2 regions of the Arthrobacter sp. 05T410 genome follow, and region 1 is predicted to be linked to the other one. Evidence: riboswitches for the same ligand, from Rfam matches in the RefSeq annotation. Region 1 holds a riboswitch; the other holds the start of a gene.
The links. Region 1 has a riboswitch for thiamine pyrophosphate ahead of thiO (glycine oxidase ThiO). Riboswitches for the same ligand answer to the same signal wherever they lie in the genome.
Positions count from the first base shown of each region.

Region 1 (3,822 bases):
AGCGGCGTATCGCCACCGTGGTCAGCTCCGTCCCGGACGCCACCAGCGCCGCCCCGAGCCCGTCCAGGCTCGGCGCACCGCCGGTTCCCATGATGAGGCGGGAGCCGAGCCTTACGCCGTCGACCACGAACGGATCGGCCACCGCACCGGTCTTGGGGACGGCCTGTGTTCCTGCGAACGTCGTCTCGTTCATGCTGGTCATCCTCCTTGGACTGCCGTGACAAGTTCGACGTCGTCGCCGTCGGCGAGCGCCGTGGCGTGCCACTGGCTGCGCGGCACCACTTCGGCGTTGCGGGCGACGGCGACACCGAGCTTCCGCCCGTCGGCGGCGCGGCCGTCGGGGCCGATGCTCCGGCCAGTGAGCTGGCTGACGAGTGTGGAGACGGAGGCGCCGTCGGCGACGCTCTGATCCGTTCCGTTAAGTCGGATGTTCATGCTGCTTCCTTCTTGGGGCTGTCCCCGGACGTAACCGGGATGCGGGAAAAACGGTCGGGGCGGAACCCTGCCCAGCGCGGGTCCGGCGTGAAATCCATGAGTTGCCGGCACACGGCGGCAGCGGCGGGGGTCAGCAGGACGCCGTGCCGGAAGAATCCTGTGGCGATGATGAGTCCCGGGACGTCGCCGCCGTCCGCTTGTGCGACCCGCCCCAGCAGCGGGGCATTGTCCGGGGTTCCGGGCCGCGCCCGCGCCGTGGCTTCCAAAAGCTCCAGCTCGGCGACCGCAGGCACCAGCTGCTGGGCATCCCGCAGCAGCTGGTAAATGCCGCCGGCGGAAACCGCGTGCGGATCCGACGGTCCATCCTCCCGCTGGGTGGCCCCGATCACCACGGTGCCGTCCTGGCGGGGGACGATGTACACCGGGATGCCGCGCACCATGCCCCGCACGGTGGCCGTGAGCAGCGGTTGCAGATGCGGAGGCACGCGGAGCCGGAGGATGTCGCCGTAGACGGGCCGCAGCGGCAGCACCAGCCCGGCCGGTAGCTCCTCGAGCGCGGCGGCGCCGAGCCCGTTGGCGACCACGGTCTCGGCAGCCCGTACGGTACCGCCGCCGGCCAACCGCACACCCGCCACCTGTCCGTCCTGCCACAGCAGGCCTGCCGCGCGCCGCCGGACGAAGCTGCCGCCTTCCGCACCGAGCACGCCGGCGAGCCGGGTGATCAGCAGGCGGGGGTCCACCTGGTGGTCGGCCGGGATGTCGAAGGCACACGAGATGCCGGGACTCAGGAGGGGCTCCCGGGTGCGCGCCTCGCGCACTGTCAGTGGCTCCACGGCCAGGCCGCATGCCTTCTGGACTTCCCTCAAGTCCGCGAGCGCGCGCCGGTCCGCCGCGTCGGCCCCCACCGCCAGGGTCGGCGTCGTTAAGTAGCCGGTACCCGCCGGGGAATCCGCGCCGGCGGCACCGGCGTCGAGAGCCGCAGCGAATCCTGGCCACAACCGGGAGGCCTCAAGCATCAGTCCCAGGAGCTGTTCCTCCTGGTAGTGCAGTTCACTCACGGGGGCCAGCATGCCGGCCGCGGCCCAGCTGGCTCCGCTGCCGGGAGCATCATCGATCAGGACCACGGATCGCCCCGAGCGGATGGCCTCGAACGCGATGCCATGGCCGATCACCCCGCCGCCGATCACGGCCACGTCGGCAGTCGTATCCCCCGCGATGATTCCCTCTGCGGTACCGGGCCCCGTGTCACAAACCTGGGCGTCGGCGTCATTTGCGGCTCCGGCCGCACGGCCTGCTCGTGTGCCCATGAAGAATTCCTTCCCTACGCCGGTACTAGCCGGATCAGGTCAAGCGGTCGGCTCTGACGCCCTCTCAGCCGGGCAGCGGCGACATGGCTGCTGCGGGCTCCCGCGGTATGCGCCCAGTTTAGAGGAACTAGGCTGGTCCCATGAGCCAGGACCCCCTCCACACCACCGCCCGCCTCTATCTCTGCACCGACGCCCGCAGGGACCGCGGCGACTTCGAGGACTTTGTGGACGCCGCCTTCGCCGGCGGCGTGGACATCATCCAGTTGCGCGACAAGTCGCTCGAGGCCTCCGAGGAGCTGGAACTGCTGGAGGTCCTGCACACCGCGGCGCAGCGCCACGGGCGGCTGTGGGCCGTCAATGACCGGGCGGACATCGCCTCCCTGTCCGGGGCTCCGGTGTTCCATGTCGGCCAGAAGGACATTTCGCTCGACGCCGCCCGCGGCTTTCTCGGCAAGGATGCCGTGATCGGCCTGTCCACCCACAGCCCGAAGCAGGTGGACGCCGCCATCGCTGCCGCGCCAGGCCGCAAAGGGCTCGATTATTTCTGTGTGGGCCCCGTGTGGGCGACGCCCACCAAGCCCGGACGCGCCGTCGGCCTCGATCTGGTGCGCTACGCCGCCCAGGCGATCGGCGGGGCGGACGCGGAGGGAACCGGCAAGGTCGACGAAAGCGTGCTGCCGTGGTTCGCGATCGGCGGGATCGACCTCAGTAACGTGGAGCAGGTAGTCGATGCCGGTGCCCGGCGGATCGTCGTGGTCCGGGCGATCACCGACGCCACTGATCCGGCCCACGCCGCCGGAGCCTTGCTGGCGGCGCTGGACGCCGCCGCATCCTAAGCAGGTCCCCAGCCCGTAATGCCGGCCGGCACTGAAACTATCCGGCGAGACCCAGCTCCGTCATCCGGCGCGCGTGATTCGCTGCGAGTTCGGCCGCCAGGCCGTTGACCAGCGCCCGGGCGCCGGCGTCGTCCAGCCCCGACAGTCCGCCGAGGAACGCGTGCTCGGCGCTGACACGCTGGGCGTGGTTCAGTACTTCCCCCAGCAGACGCCTGGCCCACAACGCCAGGCGCGACGCCAGCCGGGGGTCATCGGCCAGGGCCGCCTTGATGCGCGCCTGCAGCACGGCCGTGGACTCACCGGTGGAGCGGACCTGCCCGATCAACTCACGGGTCGCGGCGTCGACGTACCGGCCCACGACGCCGTAAAAGTCCGCGGCGACCGTGTCGATCACGTAGGCCTTCATGAGGGCCTCGTACCAGTCCGACGGGCGCGTGCGTTCGTGGAAGTGGTCCACCGAGGGCTGGAACGGCAGCATGGCGGCCTCCGTATCCAGGCCCATGTGTTCGAGCCGGATTCGGACGAGTTCGTAATGCTGGAACTCGACCACCGCCATCCTGCCCAGCAACGCACGGTCATGCAGCGTGGGCGAATACCGGGCACTCGAGGACAGCCGCTCGAAGGCGGAAAGCTCGCCGTACGCCAAGACTCCCAGCAGGTCGGCAAGGAAGCTGTTGTAGAGGGCAGGATCGTCCGCAGTTGCGCTCATCATCCAAGACTAATAGCGGAAATCGGGCTACCCTGATTTTCGTGTCACATCATCGCCTGACCCCCAGTGTCCACGAGCAGCAGAACCAGCTTGCCGGGGCACTCAAGGCGTTGCGCACCACGCTGGAACTGCCCGGCCCGTTCCCCGAGGATGTGCTGCGCGACGCGGAGGCGGCGGTGGCCGAGCACAAGCTCCCGGACCTTGACCTCACGCACCTCGAGTTCGTGACTATCGATCCGGCATCGTCCACCGACCTGGACCAGGCCCTGTTTATCGAACGGAGCAACGGCGGCTACAAGGTCTTCTACGCCATCGCCGACGTCCCCTCCTTTGTCGCCCCGGGCGGGGCGCTGGACGCCGAGACCCGGCGCCGCGGCCAGACCTTCTACACCCCGGACGGCCGGATTCCGCTGCATCCGGAGATTATCAGCGAGGCCGCCGGCAGCCTGCTCGCCGGGCAGCTGTGCGCGGCGTTCGTCTGGGAGTTCGAGCTCGACGCCGCGGCAGAGGTCGCCTCGGTCCTCGTGCGCCGGGC
Region 1 is NZ_JBFTLP010000012.1:100,129-103,950, reverse strand. Features, by position in the region: gene AC1DFR_RS15355 (thiazole synthase) at 1-193, opposite strand, end outside; gene thiS (sulfur carrier protein ThiS) at 199-435, opposite strand; gene thiO (glycine oxidase ThiO) at 432-1,742, opposite strand; TPP riboswitch at 1,736-1,856, opposite strand; gene thiE (thiamine phosphate synthase) at 1,883-2,578, shown strand; gene AC1DFR_RS15335 (ferritin-like fold-containing protein) at 2,616-3,290, opposite strand; gene AC1DFR_RS15330 (RNB domain-containing ribonuclease) at 3,329-3,822, shown strand, end outside.

Region 2 (3,822 bases), on a different contig from region 1:
CGGAGACCGAGGCGGCCAGCAGGTGGTCCACATACGCTTTCGTGACCGGGCCCAGGGTGGAGGCCGTGAGGCGCGTGCTGAGCCAGGAACGGTGCAGCTCGGATTCGACCTCCAGGCAGGTCTGCGCCGAACGGGCCCAGAACAGCTGCTCGGCCTCGGTGGGGGCAATCGCCGCGGCCCGGGCCAGGACCCGGGAGTAGCCGTTGAGGTAGATGGCGTCCTGGGCGAGGTAGTACGCGAACTCGTGCTCGGGCAAGGTGCCGTCGGCCAGTCCGCGGACGAAGTCCAGGGCGTAGATCGCCTCAAGATCATCCGCGGCTCCTGCGCGCAGGGCTGCGGCGAACTCCCCCGCCGCCGGACCGTGCCCGGCCTGGAGGTGCTGCAGGTGGTGGAAGTGGTGGACCGGGCCGTTGCCCGAGCCGACGTCCAGGGCCGAGGCTCCGCGGAGCGCGCCCAGCAGCCACGGCTTGACTTCCCGCAGCGCCGCTTCCCAGTCCCCCACCCGGGCCTGCACGGTGGCCATGGCCGAGGACAGGGAGCATCCGGTGCCGTGGCTGTTGCGCGTCGCGATCCGCTCCCCCGGCACCACCACCGTTTCCTGGCCGAGCAGGCCGCCGGTGTTGACCAGCGCATCCGGGCAGCCGGTGCCGGCGTCGGCGTCGTGGCCGTCGGCGTCGTGGGCATGCCCGTCCCCCGGCCCGGCGCCCTGGAGGTGTCCGCCCTTAACCAGGACGGGGGTGCCGGTCAGGGCGGCCAGCCGCTTGCCCTGCGCCAGGGCCTCGGTCCAGTCGGCAGCGACGGGTTCCTTGAGCAGGATGGCGAGTTCGGCGAGGTTGGGCGTGATGAGGTCCGCCAGCGGCAGGAGGGCCTGCAGGGCGGCCTCGGCGGATTCCTGCAGGAGCCGGTCACCGCTGGTGGCGACCATCACCGGGTCCAGGACCACGACGGCGGGGCGCACCTTTTCCAGCCAGCCGCGGACGGCGTCGATCACGGCGGCGTCACCGAGCATGCCGATCTTGACGGCGTCGATGCCGATGTCGTCGCTGATGGCGTCCAGCTGCGCCGTGAGGAACGCCGCCGGGGGGACGTGGACGGCGCGCACGCCCTGCGTGTTCTGCGCTGTCAGGGCGGTGATGGCGGCCATGCCGTAGCCGCCGTTCGCCGCGATACTCTTCAGGTCGGCCTGGATTCCGGCCCCGCCGGAGGGATCGGAGCCGGCGATGGCCAGCACGCGGGGAATGCGCGGCGGGGCCGGCAGAGACTCGTTGTGCAGAAAATTGGGCGGGAGGAACTCGGACGGATTCGATTTCGCGGACAAGGAAGACATCCCTTCGCCGGTGCTAACCGGACAGGTTCAACGGGTCTGGATCTCAGCCGGCCCGATGCCCGGCACCCCGTGTCAGTGTTCCAGCCTAGCCCTTGCCACCCGGAGGACCCGTTAACGCACGAGCGGGCCCGGGCCCGGGCGGACGTATGTTACGTCTGCCCTGACCCGGACCCGCGGCCCGACCAGTCGAAATAATGACCGGACGGGGACGTGGTCAGTCGCGGAGGACTACAGCTCCGACGCCGGCACGCCGACGCCGAGGATGATCGGCTCGTTGCCGGCCGGGATGGACGCAGGCCCGGCCGCAACGGGAGCCTTGGCCTCGTGGACCGATCCGGCCGCGGCCGGCCGGGTTGCCTCGCGGTGCTCCACGGAGGTTTCGTTGGCTGCGCCCTGGGCGCGGCTGGCACTCCGGTTGCGGCGCCCGCGGCGGCCGCGCAGCGTCGTGGTGTCAGCTGTGCGTGACGCCGGCGCCTCCGCAGCGCGGACGGCCGACGGCGCCTCGGGCGCCGTGGCTTCCGGGGCGGCAACAGCTGCGGCCTGGTTCGGCTTGCCGGCCTCGGCTTCGCCCAGGTTTGCGAAGGCCTCGGTCAGCAGGTCCAGGGTCAGGGCCGGTGACGGCGCGTCCTCCGCGTGCTCGACGAAGGGCAGGGCCACCTGCTCGCCGCCAAACGTCAGCACCGTTGCGGGGCGGCCGGCTGCCTCGTCGGCGGCTGCCAGCTGCGTGACGGCGTCGACGGCGGCCTGGCGGGCCCCGGCGTCGCTGGCTGCGGCTGCCTCCCCGTCGTGCAGGTGCGCGGCGTGCGCTGCGGCAGCGATGTTGGCCAGCGCGGCACGGGTGGCCTCGGCCTTGGCGTGGCGTTCGGCCTCAGTGGGTTCGGCGTGGACGGGCGCGGGTGCGGCCGGCGCGGTCTCTCCGCCCTGGCCCCCCCGGCCGCGGCGACGGCTCTTGCGTTCCGGGCGGGCAGCAGGCTGCGCCTCGGTGCGCGGCACATAGTGCTCCGCGGCGACCGTGTTGGCGCGGCGGTGCTCCACCGGCTCGTCGTGGGTGACGATGCCGCGGCCCGCACATGTTTCGCACTGTTCGCCGAAGACTTCCAGCAGCCCGGTGCCCATCCGCTTGCGGGTCATCTGCACGAGGCCCAGCGAGGTCACCTCGGCCACCTGGTGCTTTGTCCGGTCCCGGCCCAGGCACTCCACCATGCGGCGCAGCACGAGGTCGCGGTTGGATTCGAGCACCATGTCGATGAAGTCGATCACGATGATGCCGCCAATGTCGCGCAGGCGCAGCTGCCGGACGACTTCCTCGGCCGCTTCCAGGTTGTTCTTGGTGACGGTTTCCTCGAGGTTGCCGCCGGAGCCGGTGAATTTGCCGGTGTTGACGTCCACCACGGTCATGGCTTCGGTGCGGTCGATCACGAGCGAACCGCCCGAGGGCAGGAAGACCTTCCGGTCCAGGGCCTTGTGGATCTGCTCGTCGATGCGCCAGGCCGCGAAGATGTCCGTGTCCTTGGTCCACTTCTCGAGCCGGCCCACAAGGTCCGGTGCGACGTAGGTGACGTAGGCCTCGATGGTGTCCCAGGCTTCCTCGCCGGAGACGATCAGCTTGGAGAAGTCCTCGTTGAAGACGTCCCGGACCACCTTGATGGTCAGGTCAGGTTCGCCGTAGAGCAGTTCGGGGGCGAGGATCTTGGTGGACGTCGACTGGCTCTCGATGCCTTCCCACTGCGCGCGGAGGCGGTTGATGTCGTGGGTCAGCTCTTCCTCGGACGCACCCTCGGCCGCGGTGCGGACAATGACGCCCGCGTCCTCGGGCAGGCGGTCCTTGAGGATCCGCTTGAGGCGGTTGCGTTCGACGTCGGGCAGCTTGCGGGAGATGCCGGTCATGGAACCGCCGGGCACGTACACGAGGTACCGGCCGGGCAGCGAGATCTGGCTGGTGAGACGGGCGCCCTTGTGGCCGACCGGGTCCTTGGTGACCTGGACCAGCACGGAGTCGCCGGACTTCAGCGCGTTCTCGATGCGGCGCTGCTTGCCCTCGAGGTTGACGGATTCCCAGTTCACTTCACCGGCGTAGAGCACGGCGTTGCGGCCGCGGCCGATGTCCACGAAAGCGGCCTCCATGGAGGGCAGCACGTTCTGGACCTTGCCCAGGTAGACGTTGCCGATCAGGGAGTCCTGCTGGGTCTTGGACACGAAGTGCTCGGCCAGGACGCCGTCTTCAAGGACACCGATCTGGATTCTGTCGTCGCGCTGGCGGACGATCATCTGGCGGTCCACGGACTCGCGGCGGGCCAGGAACTCGGCCTCGGTGATGACGGTACGGCGGCGGCCGGTGTCGCGGGATTCGCGGCGGCGCTGCTTCTTGGCTTCCAGGCGGGTGGAGCCCTTGACGGATGTGACGCGGTTGTTCACCGGCGCCTCGGCCATCGCACGCGGCGCACGGACGCGGGTCACCGTGTTGGGCGGATCGTCGCCTTCCCCGCCGGTCAGCT
Region 2 is NZ_JBFTLP010000011.1:75,282-79,103, reverse strand. Features, by position in the region: gene AC1DFR_RS14650 (bifunctional hydroxymethylpyrimidine kinase/phosphomethylpyrimidine kinase) at 1-1,273, opposite strand, end outside; TPP riboswitch at 1,310-1,407, opposite strand; gene AC1DFR_RS14645 (Rne/Rng family ribonuclease) at 1,556-3,822, opposite strand, start outside.
Region 2: linked by a shared signal. The riboswitch ahead of AC1DFR_RS14650 (bifunctional hydroxymethylpyrimidine kinase/phosphomethylpyrimidine kinase) and the one ahead of thiO (glycine oxidase ThiO) in region 1 are both predicted to bind thiamine pyrophosphate.